DNA from 2 places in the Comamonas sp. w2-DMI genome. Region 2 is predicted to be linked to the other one. Evidence: riboswitches for the same ligand, from Rfam matches in the RefSeq annotation. Region 2 holds a riboswitch; the other holds the start of a gene.

Region 1 (8,203 bases), on a different contig from region 2:
CGCCATATTGAGCAGCAGCACCTGCTGCGCCCCTTCGGAGGTGGCAGCGGAGGCCGGCAAGGCGCCGCCATAGGCCAGCGTGGGCAGCAGCACCAGCTGCGCCCCGGCGCCATAGCGCTGCGCCACATGGCGCTGCAGCCCGGCCTGGCGCGGCGGCGTGATTTCCAGGCTGTAGGGCAGCACCTGCAGCACCGTGGCGCGGCCTGCCCAGTCGCGCTGCAGCTTCTGGAAATACGGCTGCTGCAGCGGCAGCGCCATATGGCCGGCAAGCCAGCGTGCGCACAGGGCCTGCCACAGCGCCAGCAGCAGGCGCGGCGCCAGCACGGTGAGGGCCAGCAGCAGCGTGTAGCGCTGCACCCAGCGCTCGCCTTCCATGAGCGGGGCCTGTGCCACGCCCCCTGCGCTCGCCCAGCCCTGCAGGGCGCGGATCTCTTCCAGGCTCCAGGGCGCCGTGCCCAGGAGGTGATGGACCGGCGCGAACAGCAGGTTCAGGCAGGACTGCACGGCAGCGGGCGACAGAAAGGTGCTCTCCCAGCCCACCAGATAGGCCCGGGTCAGGCCCGTGACCCACAGCGAAGCCAATGCTCCCGCAGCCAGCATGGCCGCTCCCAGATGCAGGCACATCAGCCACTGCGCCCGGCGCGGACGCTGGCTGAGCTGCCACCAGTTGCGCTCGAAAGTCAGCGCCATCTTGCGCAGGCCCGTGCCGGCCAGTTGCATCTTCTTCGGCTGCAGCTTGTGCAGCCAGCCCTCCGGGCCGGAGGCGGCCGGTGCGGCAGCCACGCCCTGCACCGGCATCAGCGGCACGGCCACCGCTGGCGTGCGCCGCAGCAGGCCGCGCAAGCCATTCAATACCAGGAGCACATAGACCAGCAGATTCCACAGCACCACGGCGATCAGCGAGGGCGAGAGCAGGTCCACGCGATGCGGATCGGTGATCGCATGGCCTGCATAGCCCACCGCAAAGGCCGCGGCCAGCACGCCCAGCACTGCCCAGCGCGAAACCCCGGCGGCCTGCGCGCGCAGCGCCCGGATCTCTGCAGGCAGCTGCGCGGCCGCGATGACGCGCAGTGCCCGCTCCTGCAAAAAGGCGGTGAACGCCTCGCGCTGGGGCGCACCACTCTTGCCGTTCTGGCCGCTTTTTCCCAGGGCATGCAGGCACTCCTGCGTGATGGCATCGCAGCGCGCGGCCGTGGGCAGGGCCTCATGGGGCGGCGCGGTTTCTATGGCATGGGCGAAAACGATGTCGCGGAGGGCGCTGGCTTTCATGCCGCTATTGTGTTGCAGCCCGCAGTGGCATGCGGTATTCGCAAATTAATGAGCACGCAGCGCTTTACAGGCAAGCGTTTCAAGCGCTTTTCATTGCCAATCAGCGTCCTGTGGTATGAATGCGCTTTCGCGCCATATCCACAATCCAGGAGACAACAGATGACCCAGAATCCCGCCGCCATGCCCGATGCCAGCGGCTTCTTCGGCCCCTATGGCGGCCAGCTGGTGCCGCCCCATCTCAAGCAGGCCATGGACGATATCGCCGCCGCCTATGCGGAGATCGCCAAGCGGCAGGATTTCCAGGACGAGCTGGCTCAGCTGTTTGCCGACTATGTGGGCCGGCCCAGCCCCATCTTCCATGCCCGGCGCCTGTCCGCGCAGCTGGGCGGCGCGCAGATCCACCTCAAGCGTGAGGACCTGAACCACACGGGCGCGCACAAGATCAACCACTGCCTGGGCGAGGCGCTGCTGGCCAGGTTCATGGGCAAGAAGAAGGTCATCGCCGAGACCGGCGCCGGCCAGCACGGCGTGGCGCTGGCCACGGCCTGCGCGCTGGTGGGCATTCCCTGCGAGATCCACATGGGCCAGGTGGACATCGAGAAGGAGCACCCCAACGTCACCAAGATGCGCATCCTGGGCTGCAAGCTGGTGCCCGTAACGCGCGGCGCGGCCACGCTCAAGGAAGCCGTGGACAGTGCCTTCGAGGAATACCTCACCAACCCCACGGACTACATCTATGCCATCGGCTCCGTGGTCGGTCCGCACCCGTTCCCGATGATGGTGCGCGACTTCCAGTCCATCATCGGCCGCGAAGCCCGGGAGCAGTTTCAGGCCAAGTACGGCCGGCTGCCCGACCATGTGGCCGCCTGCGTGGGCGGCGGCAGCAATGCCATGGGCATGTTCACGGCCTTCCTCGGCGACGAATCCGTGCGCCTCGTGGGCGTGGAACCCTCGGGCGAAGGCACGGACCGCCCCGGCCGCCATGCAGCCACGCTGACCATGGGCAAGCCCGGCGAAATCCACGGCATGAAGTGCTACGTGCTGGAGAACGCCGACGGCACGCCCGCCGCCGTGCACAGCATCGCCTCGGGCCTGGACTACCCGGGCGTGGGGCCGCAGCACAGCTACCTCAAGGACCTGGGCCGCGTGCAGTACGAAATTGCCAGCGACAAGGAATGCCTCGACGCCTTCATGACGCTGTCGCGCGTGGAGGGCATCATCCCCGCGCTGGAGAGCGCACATGCCGTGGCCTGGGCCATGCGCGTGGCGCCCACGCTGCCCGGGGACCAGCACATCCTCGTCAATCTCTCGGGCCGCGGCGACAAGGATGCCGACTACGTGGCCAAGGTGCTGGGCATTTGATCCCCTGGCGCCTGCACCGCTGCCATCTCCGTGTCACGCCCCTGACATGCTTTGCGCCTAGGGTCCAGGGCGGCACGCACTCCAAGCTCCAACCAGACCACGCATATTCCATGAAACCATCCATGCCCCAGTTCCGCCTCTCCGCCCTTGGCGCCATGCTGCTCTTCGCACTGGCCCTGTCCGCCTGCGGCGGCGGAGACGCCCCCCAGGAAATCCGCTACCAGACGCTGGACGGCACGCCGCCGCAGGTGATCGCGCACCGCGGCCTGTCCGGCCTGTATCCCGAACAGACCCGCATGGCCTACGAAAAGGCCGCCGATGCGGGCGCGGACATGCTGGAGCTGGACATGCACATGACGCGCGACTGCCAGCTGGTGGCGCGCCACAATGCCTGGCTCGGCGACAGCACGAATGTCGCCGAGGTGGCCAAGACCAATGCCGGCGTCGCCGCGCGCAAGCGCACCACGCCCGGTGTCTGGGTCGACGTGAAATACCCGGTGAACGGCCCCGCCGACGGCCCGGCACGGTACCTGAGCGACCAGATCGACGCCAACGACCCCAAGTCCGTGCTCAAGCCGCTGGTGGTCGACGGCGAGGACCACACCAACGACTGGTCCATCAGCGACTTCACGCTGGACGAGCTGCGCACCCTGCTGGCCGGCACCATTCTGGACAACGCCAGCGAACGCCCCACCGAATGGAACGGCAAGCTGCCGCTGATCAGCGCCCAGGAGGTGATCGACATCGCGGTGGCCAAGGGCAAGGAGCAAAAGCGCAGCATCGCCGTCTATGCGGAAACCAAGAACCCGTACTGGAACAACCAGCAGGCCATTGCCAACGGCTGCGGCGCGCCGGGCTCGCGCCCGTTCGAGGACGCGGTGATGGCCCTGCTCAAGAAGAACGGCCTCAACACCAAGGATGCACCCATCTACATCCAGAGCTTCGACCCCGAGAGCCTCAAGTACCTGCGCAAGGCCGGCATGCAGGCCAAGGGCGTGCAGCTGATCGACGGCAACGACATCAACTACCAGGACGGCTCCATGGTCTACATCACCAATGATGAATGGACCTTCATCAGCGGCCGCCCCTACAGCTGGACGCTGGCCGGCGATGCGCGCACCTTCGGCGCCATGCTCACGCCTGCGGGCCTGGCCGAGATCAAGCAGTACGCCGACGGCATCGGCCCCTGGAAGCCTGAAGTGCTGGCCCATTCCGTCGTGCCATACAAGGCCGGTGCCGGCCTCAAGGACGTGAACACGCTCAAGGACACCGGCCTCATCGCGAATGCGCACAAGGCAGGCCTGGTGGTGCACAGCTTCACCTTCCGCAACGAGCCCGGACGCCTGGCCGGCATCTACAAGGGTGACCCCGTACAGGAATTCCTGGCCTATTTCCGCCTGGGCATCGACGGCGTGTTCACCGACTTCACGTCCACCGGCGTGAAGGCGCGCGAGGCCTATGAGCAGGAACTCAAGGCCAAGCCGTTCTGACACCGGCCTGCGCCCATAAGAAAGCCACCGCGAGGTGGCTTTTCTTTTTATGCTCAGCCCAGGTTCGGCGCCAGCAGGCGCCGCAGCTCCTCGATGTCCATGCCGCGGCGCTGGGCCATGTCGGCCAGCTGGTCCTCGCCGATCTGGCCCACGTTGAAGTAGGTGGCCTCGGGGCTGCCCAGGTAGAAGCCGCTCACGCTCGATGCCGGGAACATGGCCAGGCTGTCGGTCAGCTCCATGCCGATTTCCCTGGCGTCCAGCAGCTTGAAGAGGTCAATCTTGGCCGTGTGGTCCGGGCAGGCCGGATAGCCCGGCGCGGGGCGTATGCCCTGGTACTGCTCCTTGATGAGCTGCTCGTTGGTCAGCTGCTCGTCGGCCGCGTAGCCCCACAGGTCCTTGCGCACGCGCTCGTGCAGGCATTCGGCAAAGGCCTCGGCCAGGCGGTCGGCCAGGGCCTTGAACATGATGCCCGAGTAGTCGTCCAGCGCGGCCTGGAATTCCTTGTCCTTCTTCTCGGCGCCGATGCCGGCCGTCACGGCAAACAAACCGGCGTAGTCCTTGATGCCGGATTCTTTGGTGGCCACGAAGTCCGACAGGCAGCGGCTGGGCCGCATCGAGCCGTCGACCATCTGCTTCTCGGTCTGCTGGCGCAGGCCGTACCAGGTCATGAGCTCCGTCGTGCGCGACTCGTCGCTGTAGAACACGATGTCGTCGCCCACGCGGTTGGCCGGGTACAAGGCCATCACGCCGTTGGCCGTGAGCCAGCGGCCCTCGATGATCTTCTTGAGCATGGCCTGCGCGTCGGCCAGCACCTTGCGCGCCTCGGCGCCCACGATCTCGTCGTCGAGGATGGCGGGGTAAGGCCCGGCCAGGTCCCAGGTCTGGAAGAACGGGCCCCAGTCGATGTACTGGGCGATCTCGGCCAGGTCGAAATTTTTGAACACGCGGCGGCCCAGCACGCGCGGCGCCACGGGGGGGGTGGGCGGCGAAGTCCACGGGCGTGGCATTGGCGCGGGCCTGGGCCAGCGGCCACAGCGGCGTCTTCTTCTTGTTGGCGTGCTGGGTGCGCACCTTGTCGTAGTCGGCCTGCAGCTCGTCCAGGTAGGCCTGCTTGCCTTCGCCCAGCAGGCTCTGCGCCACGCTCACGCTGCGCGAGGCGTCGGGCACGTAGACCACGGGGCCGTCGTACTTGGGCGCGATCTTCACGGCCGTGTGCACGCGCGAGCAGGTGGCGCCGCCGATCAGCAGCGGAATCTTCCTGATACGGAAGTACTCGTCCTTGTCCATCTCGCCGGCCACGTACTGCATCTCTTCGAGGCTGGGCGTGATCAGGCCCGACAGGCCGATGATGTCCGCGCCCTCGGCCTTGGCCTTGGCCAGAATCTCGTGGCAGGGCACCATCACGCCCATGTTGATGACCTCGAAGTTGTTGCACTGCAGGACCACGGTGACGATGTTCTTGCCGATGTCGTGCACGTCGCCCTTGACGGTGGCGATGACGATCTTGCCCTTGCTGGACACGTCCATGCCCGCGGCTTCCTGCTGGCGCTTTTCCTCCTCGATGTAGGGGATCAGGTGGGCCACGGCCTGCTTCATCACGCGCGCGGATTTCACCACCTGGGGCAGGAACATCTTGCCGGCGCCGAACAGGTCGCCGACGATGTTCATGCCGTCCATCAGCGGGCCTTCGATCACGTGCAGCGGGCGACCGCCCCCTTGCACCACGATCTGCTGGTAGGCCTCTTCCGTGTCCTCGACGATGAAGTCGGTGATGCCGTGCACCAGCGCATGCGACAGGCGCTCGCCCACGGTCTTGGGGGCGTCCGGGGTACCGCGCCATTCGAGCTTCCTGCTGTCGTCCTTGGCCGCGCCCTTGGCGGCCTCGGCGATCTCGAGCAGGCGCTCGGCCGCATCGGGGCGGCGGTTGAGCACCACGTCTTCCACACGCTCGCGCAGCGTGGGTTCCAGGTCGTCATAGACGCCGACCATGCCGGCGTTGACGATGCCCATGTCCATGCCCGCCTGGATGGCGTGGTAGAGGAACACGGTATGGATGGCCTCGCGCACCGGGTCGTTGCCGCGGAAGGAAAAGCTCACGTTGGACACGCCGCCACTGACCTTGGCACCAGGCAGGTTCTGCTTGATCCAGCGCGTGGCCTCGATGAACTCCACCGCGTAGTTGTTGTGCTCCTCGATGCCGGTGGCCACGGCGAAGATGTTGGGGTCGAAGATGATGTCCTCGGGCGGAAAGCCCACCTCGTCGACCAGCACGCGGTAGGCGCGCTCGCAGATCTCGATCTTGCGCCGGTAGGTGTCGGCCTGGCCCTGCTCGTCGAAGGCCATGACCACGGCGGCCGCGCCGTAGCGCTTGATGAGCCGGGCCTGGCGCTTGAATTCGTCCACGCCCTCCTTCATGGAGATGGAATTGACGATGCCCTTGCCCTGCAGGCAGCGCAGGCCGGCCTCGATCACTTCCCACTTGGACGAATCCACCATCACCGGCACCTTGGCGATGTCGGGTTCGGAGGCGATGAGGTTCAGGAAGCGCACCATGGCGGCCTTGCTGTCGAGCATGGCCTCGTCCATGTTCACGTCGATGACCTGGGCGCCGTTTTCCACCTGCTGGCGCGCCACCGACAGCGCTTCCTCGTACTGTTCGTTGAGGATCATGCGCGCAAAGGCCTTGGAGCCGGTGACGTTGGTGCGCTCACCCACATTGACGAACAGCGTGCCTTCGCCGATGAAGACGGGCTCCAGGCCCGACAGGCGCATGGGGGGAATGGAAACGGGGGACGCAGCAGACATCACGCTCACCTGTAGAAAACCAAGACAGAAACAGGACAGGTGAGCGCCGTTGTGAATGCAGGGCGGCATGCAGGGCCGCCGCTTCCGAGCCTGACGCCGCGGCTCAGACCCTGACGGACTGGCGGGCGCTGCAGCGCTCCTCGGAAGAGAGCGCTATTCTAGCGCGCGCCTCCGGCAGCTGCCGCCCCGGGGCTTGCGCAAAGCACCTGTGACCATCCGTCCTGCAGCGTGGAGGCGGGCGGCTCAATCGTCGTCATCGTCATCGCCATGGCGCCAGTGGCGATGGTGGTGCCTGCGCCAGCCCCGGTCCCACCGTTCCCAGCGGTCGTCGTCATAGCCTCGCCAGCCCGGTGCATAGACGGGCTGCTGCGGCATGACCACCACCGGGCGCGGCGTGTAGACGGGCCGGGGAACCACATAGGCTGGCGGCGGCCCATACACGGGGGAAGGCGCCACCATGACGGGGCCCGGCACGCCGATGCCGATGTTCAGGTCCACCCTGGCAAAGGCACCGGTGGCCGCCATGGCCAGCAAACCGGCGAAGGCGAGCTTTCTGTAGTTCATCTTGACCTCTCCGGCGATGCGCAGGCATCGCCATGACTTGTGGAGATTCCAACGAGACACCAGGCGGCCCGGTTGACTCCCGGTTGTAACCAAATCCGGGAAAGTGAAAGCGCCTGCCCACGCCGCGGCGCGGAGGCGCAACAGGTCATCAGCCCTGCGCCGATGCCGGCAGGCCGAAGATCCGGTCGAACGCCCAGTTGAAGGCAAAGGTATAGACCATGAAGAACACCAGCAGGCCGGCTTCCATCACCGCCGCCTGCCACAGCGACACCTCGAACCACCAGGCCATCAGCGGGATCAGCATGGCGGCAATGCCTCCCTCGAAGCCGATCGCATGCACCACGCGGCGCAGCACGGAGCGGCCCTTGACGCTCTGGCGCGCCTCCCATTTTTCAAACAGGTAGTTGAAGCCCAGGTTCCAGCAGATCGCAATGGCCGACGCGGCCACGGCCATCACGCCGGATGCGCCGGCTTCCTGGCCGATGGCCATGAAGATCAGGCTGGAGACGGCGATGGCGATGGCCTCATACAGGGAGACGTAGATGACGCGGCGCTTGGGGCCTTGCAGGCCGGTGGCCTGCCGGGAACCGGACGTGCGGGAAGCGCTGGAAACCGAAGACGACGCAGCGGCGGCCGCTGCGGTGGAAACAGAAACTTGTTGAGACATGGGATGCAGTGTATGTTCTGAAAATTGAAGATAAAAGTCAGCTTCT
Region 2 (8,203 bases):
GCTGGCGCGGTTCATCCGGGAGCACGGCATCACCCATGTGGTCGATGCCACGCATCCGTTTGCCGCCCAGATGAGCCGCAATGCCTGCGAGGCCTGCGCCCTCACGGGCACGCCGCTGATCGCGCTGGAGCGCGCACCCTGGCAGGCCGGCGAGGGCGACCGCTGGATCTGCGTGCCCGACATGGAGGCCGCGGCGCTTGCCCTGCCGGTCCGGGCCGCGAAGGTCTTTCTGTCCGTGGGACGCAAGCAGCTCGCGGCGTTCGCGGCGCAGCGGCAGCACCGCTACCTGCTGCGCGTGGTGGATGCGCCCGGGCCGGGCGAGCTGCCGCTGGACGGTGCCACGGTCCTGGTGGAGCGCGGCCCGTTCAGCGCCGCGCATGACAGGGCCTTGCTCGAGGCGCACGGCATCGAGTGGCTGGTCACCAAGAATGCGGGCGGCGAGGCCACGCGCGGCAAGCTGGACGCGGCGCGGGACCTGGGCCTGACGGTCGTCATGGTGCAGCGGCCCGCGCTGCCGCAGCGCCTGCGCACGGGCAGCGCGGGCGAAGTCCTGCACTGGATTGCTCATGGCGCGCTGCCGGCGGCCGCCGGGGCAGGGGACTCCAGGGCATAGGAGCGCGGCGTATACACCCAGGGGCCGACGCGGCGCGTGGTGCTGCTGCCGACCAGCACCACGGTGCGCATGTCGGCCATGTCCGGGTGGGCGTCCTGCAGGCTGCAGACCTGCAGCGATTCCTGGGGCGTGGAGACGGCGCGCGCAAAGACCAGCAGGCGCTGGGGCTCGCAGTGGCTGCGCAGCAGCTGCAACAGGCGCACAAAGCCTTCGGGGCGGCTGCGCGAGCGCGGGTTGTAGAAGGCCATGGCGAAGTCGGCTTCGGCGGCCAGCTGCACGCGCCTGGCGATCACGGGCCAGGGCTTGAGGTTGTCCGAGAGATTGATGCAGCAGAAGTCATGGCCCAGCGGCGCACCGGCGCGCGCGGCGGCGGCCAGCATGGCCGTGATGCCGGGAAGCACCTGCACGTCCAGCGCGTGCCATGCGGCCGCCTGCTGCGGCGTGGCCCGCTCCATGGCTTCGAAGACGGCGCTGGCCATGGCGAAGACGCCCGGGTCGCCCGAGGACACGACGACCACCTGGCGTCCCTGGGCCGCAAGCTCCAGGGCCAGGCGCGCGCGCTCCAGCTCCACGCGGTTGTCCGAGGCATGAAAGCCGATGGACGGCGGCGCGCCGCCCTGCGCCTGCAGCAGGGCGCGGGCCCGCTCCACATAGGGCAGGTAGCCGATCACATCGCTGGCCTGGCGCAGGGCGCCGGCCGCCTCGGACGTGACCTGGGACAGCGCGCCCGGGCCCAGGCCGGCAATCGTCAGGCGGCCCTGCCGGATGGGGGAGGCCGTCACCATGCGGCCTCCGGACGGCGGCCCTGGCCGTGCACCAGCACGATGGCGAAGTAGGGACAGACCTCGTCCCCCACCTCGCTCAGCCTGGCCACCTGCTGGGCGGCCGTGGTGCCGTTCTGCACCAGCCAGGCGGCATCGGCGCGGCCGCAGCGCTGCAGCGCGCGGCGGATGCGCGGCAGGTTGCGGCCCACCTTCATCACCACCAGGGCTTCGGCGGCCTGCATGCGCCGCACCAGTTCGTCCTCGGGCAGCGTGCCGGTCATGACGCTGAGCACATCGTCGCCCCAGGTGATGGGCAGGCCCGTCGCGTGCCAGCAGCCCACCATGCCGGGGATGCCGGGAACGACCTCCAGCCGCACGTCGCCCCGCTCCCTGAGCCGCATGTACAGGTGCATGAAGGAGCCGTAGAGGAAGGGGTCGCCCTCGCACAGCACGATGACCTGCTCGTGCCGTGCCAGCTCGGCCAGCCGCAGGCACCAGTCGTCGTAGAACCGGGACAGCAGCTCGACGTAGGCCTCGCTTTCCACGGGCAGTTCGGTGGTCACCGGGTATTCCATCGCGTACTCGGCGGCCCCCTCGGCCAGCATGCCCTGCACGGCTTGGCGGGCCTTGCCGGGACGCCCCTTCTTGCGGAAGAAGGCCACATGGCGCGCTTGGCGCACGAGGCGGTCGGCCTTGACGCTCATGAGATCGGGGTCTCCAGGGCCCAGGCCCACGCAGACGATGCCGGCGGTCGCGGCGTGCTCGGGCTTACTCTGCATGGCTGGCGAGTGCGTTGACTGCGGCCACGGTCATGGCCGAGCCGCCCAGGCGGCCGCGCACGATCATGGCGGGCGCGGGCAGGTCCTGCATCAGCGCCTCCTTGGATTCCGCCGCGCCGATGAAGCCCACGGGGCAGCCGATGATGGCCGCGGGCCGCGGGCAGCCGGGCTGCTGCAGCATGTTGAGCAGATGGAACAAGGCCGTGGGCGCGTTGCCGATGGCCACCACCGCGCCCTCCAGGTGGGGGCGCCACAGCTCCAACGCCGCGGCGCTGCGCGTGGTCTGCAGGCGCTGGGCGAGTTCGGCCACGCCGGGCTCGTGCAGGGTGCAGATCACGGGATTGCCCGCAGGCAGGCGCGAGCGCGTGATGCCTTCGCTGACCATGCGCACATCGCACAGCACGGGCGCGCCGGCCTGCAGGGCGCGCTGGCCGGCCGCGGCCAGTTCCCCGGAAAACTGCACATGGGGCGCCAGCTCCACCATGCCGGCGGCATGGATCATGCGGACCACCACGCGTTCCTCGTCAGGGGTGAAGCGGGTCAGGTCGGCTTCGCGGCGTATGGTGGCAAAGGACTGGCGATAGATTTCGGCGCCATTGGTTTCGTAGACGTGAGCCATTCGATCTTTTCGGAGAACAGGCGGGGATTGTCGCGCAGGGCGCAGGCTTCCAGCTCCTGCTGCGCCACGTCGCGTGCCGTGCCGTTTTGCACCACGGCGAACGAGGCGGTAGGCGTTCCGTCGGCCGCCGTGCCGGCCTGGGCCCGCAGGGTGATGTCGGCGGGGCGTTGCCGGGCGCAGCCCTTGGCGCAGCCGGAGACATGCAGCAGGGCGCCGGGCGGCACCTGGGGCGCGAGCTGCAAGGCCAGGTCCAGGGTGGGCGCCAGCGCCTGGCTGCAGCCCGGTGCGCCCGTGCAGGCGCATACCCGCAGGCGCGCGTCGCCGGCATCGGTGATCCATTCCCGGGCATCGTCCAGTCCGGCCTGCCTGAGCGCAGCAGGGGACCAGGCGCGGCCTTCGATCAGCAGCATCCGCCACGGCGTGATGCGCAGATGGGGCGCCTGCCCGTCCCGCGCCCGGGTATCCCGCAGCACCCGCGCCAGCCGGGACAGGGCGTTGGCGGACAGCCGCCCCAGCGGCGCGCCGGCCAGCAGGCCCGGATAGGGGCCGTCCGGGCCTTGCCGACCCGGAGCCGGATCAGGTGCCGATGGCATGCAGAAGGCGGCGTCCTCCAAAGCCTGCAGGCTGGCGCCTGCCGGCAACTGCCAGTCGGGCAGCCGGTGATGGGCGGCCTGGTATTGCGCCAGCAGGCTGGCCATGCGGCCCGGGTGCAGGCCCTGCGCCTTGCGTGTGCGGGCCTGGTCCGCGCACCAGCGCGCCAGCTCCAGGGCCGCGGCAATGGCGGCCGGCAGCGTGCTTGCGGCCAGCAGCCGGGGCAGGCCCTGGACCAGAAGCTGCCAGCGGTGCCCCGTGCCGGCGGGCAGGCATAGCAGGCGGATGTCCGCGGGCACGCCGGCAAGCGCCCGGTGGCCGCGTCCTGCGACCAGCCAGCCGAATTTCGCGGGCAGCCCTTGCAGTGCGGCCTGTGCTTCAGGCTGAAAAAGTGCGGCCTCCAGGGCCTGGGCTGTCTCGCGCACGCCGTCGCCGGGCTGCCACAGGGGATCGAGCACGATGGTGCGCAGGCTTTCGCGGCGCGCATCGGCGTCCAGCAGTCCGCAGTCGGCCAGGATATCGAGCACTGCGGCATGGCGGGCGGGCGAAATGCCGCGCAGCTGCACATTGGCCCGGCTGGACAGCTCCAGCACGCCGCTGCCGTGCACACGGGCCAGCTCGGCCAGCTGCAGTGCCTGGCCGGCGCTCAGCCTTCCCTGGGGCGGGCGCACGCGCACCACCAGGCCGTCGCCGGAGGCCATGGGTTGCCAGGCGCCGGGGCACCAGCCTTTGATCTGGGGAGCAGGGGTCACGATGGGGTGTCAGGCATTGCGCACAGGACGAGACTGTAACGGCTGGCACTGCGCGGCCACGCGCCAAACAACCCGCAGCCAGCCAGGCAGGCCTGTGCGGCGCACAATCGCGCGGTCAGCTGATTGCCTCTTGCCATGAACCGCGCCACGCCGGATGTGACTCCTTCTTCCCAGCCCGCCACCGGGACCGCCAGTGCCTTGCCGGTCTGGATACGGCGCGGCACGCCCGAATACCGGCGCGTGAGCCTGGCCCTGTTCCTGGCCGGCTTTGCCACGTTCTCGCTGCTGTACTGCGTGCAGCCGCTGCTGCCCGAGCTGGCCGTCACCTTTGCCGTGAGCCCGGCGCAGAGCGCGCTGGCGCTGTCGGTCTCCACGGCCTGCCTGGCGGTCTCCATCGTGCTGGCCGGGGCGCTGTCCGAAGGGCTGGGGCGGCGCAAGCTGATGTTCATCTCCATGGCGCTGGCGGCCGTATGCAATCTGGCGGCCTCCTATCTGCCGCAGTGGCATGCGCTGCTGGCGGCGCGCGCGCTCGAAGGCATCCTGCTGGGCGGCGTGCCGGCCGTGGCCATGGCCTATCTGTCCGAGGAGATAGACCCCAAGGGGCTGGGCTTTGCCATGGGCCTTTATGTGGGCGGCACGGCCCTGGGCGGCATGCTGGGCCGCGTGGGCATGAGCGCCATGACGGAATTCTGGGGCTGGCGCCACGCGCTGGCCCTGCTATCGGCGATCGATCTGGCTGCGGCGCTGGGCTTTGCCTGGTTGCTGCCCCCTTCGCGCAACTTCGTGCGCCGCGCAGGCCTGGGCGCCCGCCATCACCTGCAGGCCTGGGGGCGGCATCTGCGCCATCCGGGGCTGCGCCTGTTGTTCCTGGTCGCCTTCGGCCTGATGGGCGTGTTCGTCAGCGTCTACAACTACGCGGGCTTTCTGCTGGGCGGCGCGCCATACCACATGAGCCAGCTGCAGATCAGCCATGTCTTCTATGCCTATCTGTTCGGCATCGTGGCCTCGCCCGTGGCCGGCGCGCTGGCCGACCGGCTGGGGCGCGGGCCGGTGCTGGTCGCAGGCACGCTGCTCATGGCCGCCGGCGTGGCATTGACCCTGCTGCCCGCCTTCGCGGCCATCGTGGCCGGCATCGTGCTGATGACGGCGGGCTTCTTCGTCGCCCACTCCGTGGCCAGCGGCTGGGTCGGGCGGCTGGCCGCCCAGGCCAAGGGCCATGCTTCCTCGCTCTATCTCTGGGGCTACTACATGGGCTCCAGCGTGCTGGGCGCCGGCGTCGGCTGGTTCTGGGGGCGCTGGGGATGGAACGGGGTCGGCCTGGTCTCGCTGGCGGTGCTGGCGCTGGTCGCGGCCCTGGCCGGGCGTGTGCAGGCCTCGGGCAAGCCCTTATAATCGGCGCTTATCCGAGGAGCGTTGCAGCGTCCCCATCAGGCGGGGCGTGAGGCTCGGACCCGACACTCGCAACGACGCTCACCCACGCTTTCTGTGCGGTGCGGCGCTTTTTCCCCTCCTGCTGCAGAGCGTGGACCGTTTCCAAGTTTGTTCCGAGCAGGAGTTTTCATGAGCAATACCCAAGACCGCGCGATCGCCGACATTTCCCTGGCCGACTGGGGCCGCAAGGAAATCCGCATCGCCGAAACCGAAATGCCCGGCCTGATGGCCGTGCGCGAGGAATTCGCCGCCGCCCAGCCGCTCAAGGGCGCGCGCATCACAGGCTCGCTGCACATGACCATCCAGACCGCCGTGCTGATCGAGACGCTGACGGCTCTGGGCGCGCAGGTGCGCTGGGCCTCGTGCAACATCTTCTCCACGCAGGACCATGCCGCGGCGGCGATTGCCGAGACCGGCGTGCCCGTGTTCGCCATCAAGGGCGAGTCGCTCAAGGACTACTGGGACTACACCCACCGCATCTTCGAGTTCGGCGCCAAGGGCACCGAAGGCGAAGGCCCGAACATGATCCTGGACGACGGCGGCGATGCCACCATGCTCATGCACCTGGGCATGCGCGCCGAGAAGGACCTGTCCGTGCTGGCCAGCCCGACCAGCGAGGAAGAGAAGATCGTCTTCGCCGCCATCAAGGCCAAGCTGGCCGAGGACCCGACCTGGTACAGCCGCAAGAGCGCCCAGATCATCGGCGTGACCGAGGAAACCACGACCGGCGTGCACCGCCTCAACGAGATGTCGGCCAAGGGCACGCTCAAGTTCCGCGCCATCAACGTCAACGACTCGGTGACCAAGAGCAAGTTCGACAACCTGTACGGCTGCCGCGAGTCGCTGGTGGACGGCATCAAGCGCGCCACCGACGTGATGATCGCCGGCAAGGTGGCCGTGGTGGCCGGCTACGGCGACGTGGGCAAGGGCTGCGCCCAGGCCCTGCGCGCGCTCAGCGCCCAGGTGTGGGTGACCGAGATCGACCCCATCAACGCCCTGCAGGCCGCGATGGAGGGCTACCGCGTGGTGACCATGGAGTATGCCGCCGACAAGTGCGACATCTTCGTGACCACCACCGGCAACCGCGACATCATCCGCCACGAGCACATGGTGGCCATGAAGAACGAGGCCATCGTCTGCAACATCGGCCACTTCGACAACGAGATCGACGTGGCGTCGATCGAGAAGTACGAGTGGGAAGAGATCAAGCCCCAGGTCGACCACATCACCTTCCCCGACGGCAAGAAGATCATCCTGCTGGCCAAGGGCCGCCTGGTGAACCTGGGCTGCGCCACCGGCCACCCCAGCTTCGTGATGAGCAACTCCTTCGCCAACCAGACGCTGGCGCAGATCGAGCTGTTCACGCGCCCCGACGCCTACCAGGTCGGCAAGGTCTACGTGCTGCCCAAGATCCTGGACGAGAAGGTCGCCCGCCTGCACCTGAAGAAGGTCGGTGCCCAGCTGACCGAGCTGACCCAGGCCCAGGCCGACTACATCGGCGTGAAGAAGGAAGGCCCTTACAAGCCCGACACCTACCGCTACTGATCCTTGATCGGTTCCGGTGCGCAAGCTTTGTAGCAGCTTGCGCACGGCCTGCCTTGTCTTGCGATGTATTTCCAGCGGAAATGCAGGGCAGGCAGGCGCAAGCTGCTGCAATAAACAAAGCATAAGCTGGGCGGCCGCCGCTGGCGGCCCCGGCCCTGGTTGATCTCTAAGGAAGCGACGCGATGCGCGCAGATGTGTTTTTGGTGGAAGCCGGCCATGCCTCCACCCGTTCCCAGGCCCAGCGCCTGATTGCCTCGGGCGTCGAATGGCGGCTCACGCCGCTGGCGCCCTGGAAGAAGGTGGCCAAGAACGGCGACGACATCCCGGCCGGCGCCGAGCTGCAGCTGCTCGATGCGGCCGAGGCCAAGTACATCTCGCGCGGCGGCCTGAAGCTCGAGGGCGCGCTGGCGGCCACGGGCCTCAAGGTCGCGGGCCTGCGCTGCCTGGACGTGGGCCAGAGCACCGGCGGCTTCACCGACTGCCTGCTGCAGCAGGGCGCGGCGCAGGTGATCGGCGTGGACGTGGGCCACGGCCAGCTGCACGAAAGGCTGCGCGCCGATGTGCGCGTGATCTGCGTGGAAGGCCTGAACGCCCGCGCCATGACCGCAGAGAGCCTGCAGGATGCCTGCGAGGAAGTGCTGTCCGAGCGCTGGGAGGAAGACCCCGAAGACAACGATACCCAGCCCGTCGCGCCCTATGCATGGATGCGCAACGGCGGCGTGGTCGACGAGGACTACGACGACAGCGACGACGCCAAGGAGCAGGACATCGAGAACTTCAAGCTCGAGCGTGCCAGCAAGGCCCGGGCGCGCGAAGAGGGCGCTGTGGCCACCGAGCGCCGCCGCAAGGCCGAGTTCGCCGACGTGGACGTGACGCCCGAGTTCGACTTCGTCACGGGCGACGTGTCCTTCATCTCGCTCACGCTGGTGCTGCCCGCGGTCACGCGGCTGCTCAAGCCGCACGGCCATCTGCTGATGCTGGTCAAGCCGCAGTTCGAGCTGCAGCCGGGCCAGGTGGGCAAGGGCGGCATCGTGCGCGATGCGGCGCTGTATGCCGAGGTGGAGCAGCGCATCCGCGCATGCCTGGCCGAACAGGGCCTGAAGGTGCTG

The links. A riboswitch is a leader RNA that binds a small molecule or an ion and turns the genes downstream of it on or off. The one in region 2 is predicted to bind S-adenosylhomocysteine.
Region 1: another riboswitch for S-adenosylhomocysteine. It lies ahead of metH (methionine synthase); the one in region 2 lies ahead of ahcY (adenosylhomocysteinase).

What each region holds. Positions count from the first base shown of each region.
Region 1 covers NZ_JBANEL010000005.1:109,419-117,621, forward strand. The annotation lists gene V8Z74_RS07460 (DUF2868 domain-containing protein) at 1-1,269, opposite strand, end outside; gene trpB (tryptophan synthase subunit beta) at 1,429-2,631, shown strand; gene V8Z74_RS07470 (glycerophosphodiester phosphodiesterase family protein) at 2,754-4,121, shown strand; partial or broken gene metH (methionine synthase) at 4,175-6,926, opposite strand; S-adenosyl-L-homocysteine riboswitch at 6,961-7,074, opposite strand; gene V8Z74_RS07480 (hypothetical protein) at 7,170-7,490, opposite strand; gene V8Z74_RS07485 (PACE efflux transporter) at 7,639-8,157, opposite strand.
Region 2 covers NZ_JBANEL010000001.1:69,900-78,102, forward strand. The annotation lists gene V8Z74_RS00295 (cobalt-precorrin-6A reductase) at 1-613, shown strand, start outside; gene cobJ (precorrin-3B C(17)-methyltransferase) at 565-1,398, opposite strand; gene cobI (precorrin-2 C(20)-methyltransferase) at 1,392-2,156, opposite strand; gene V8Z74_RS00310 (precorrin-8X methylmutase) at 2,146-2,775, opposite strand; gene V8Z74_RS00315 (ferredoxin-like domain-containing protein) at 2,697-4,118, opposite strand; gene V8Z74_RS00320 (MFS transporter) at 4,254-5,510, shown strand; S-adenosyl-L-homocysteine riboswitch at 5,518-5,597, shown strand; gene ahcY (adenosylhomocysteinase) at 5,679-7,094, shown strand; gene V8Z74_RS00330 (TlyA family RNA methyltransferase) at 7,277-8,203, shown strand, end outside.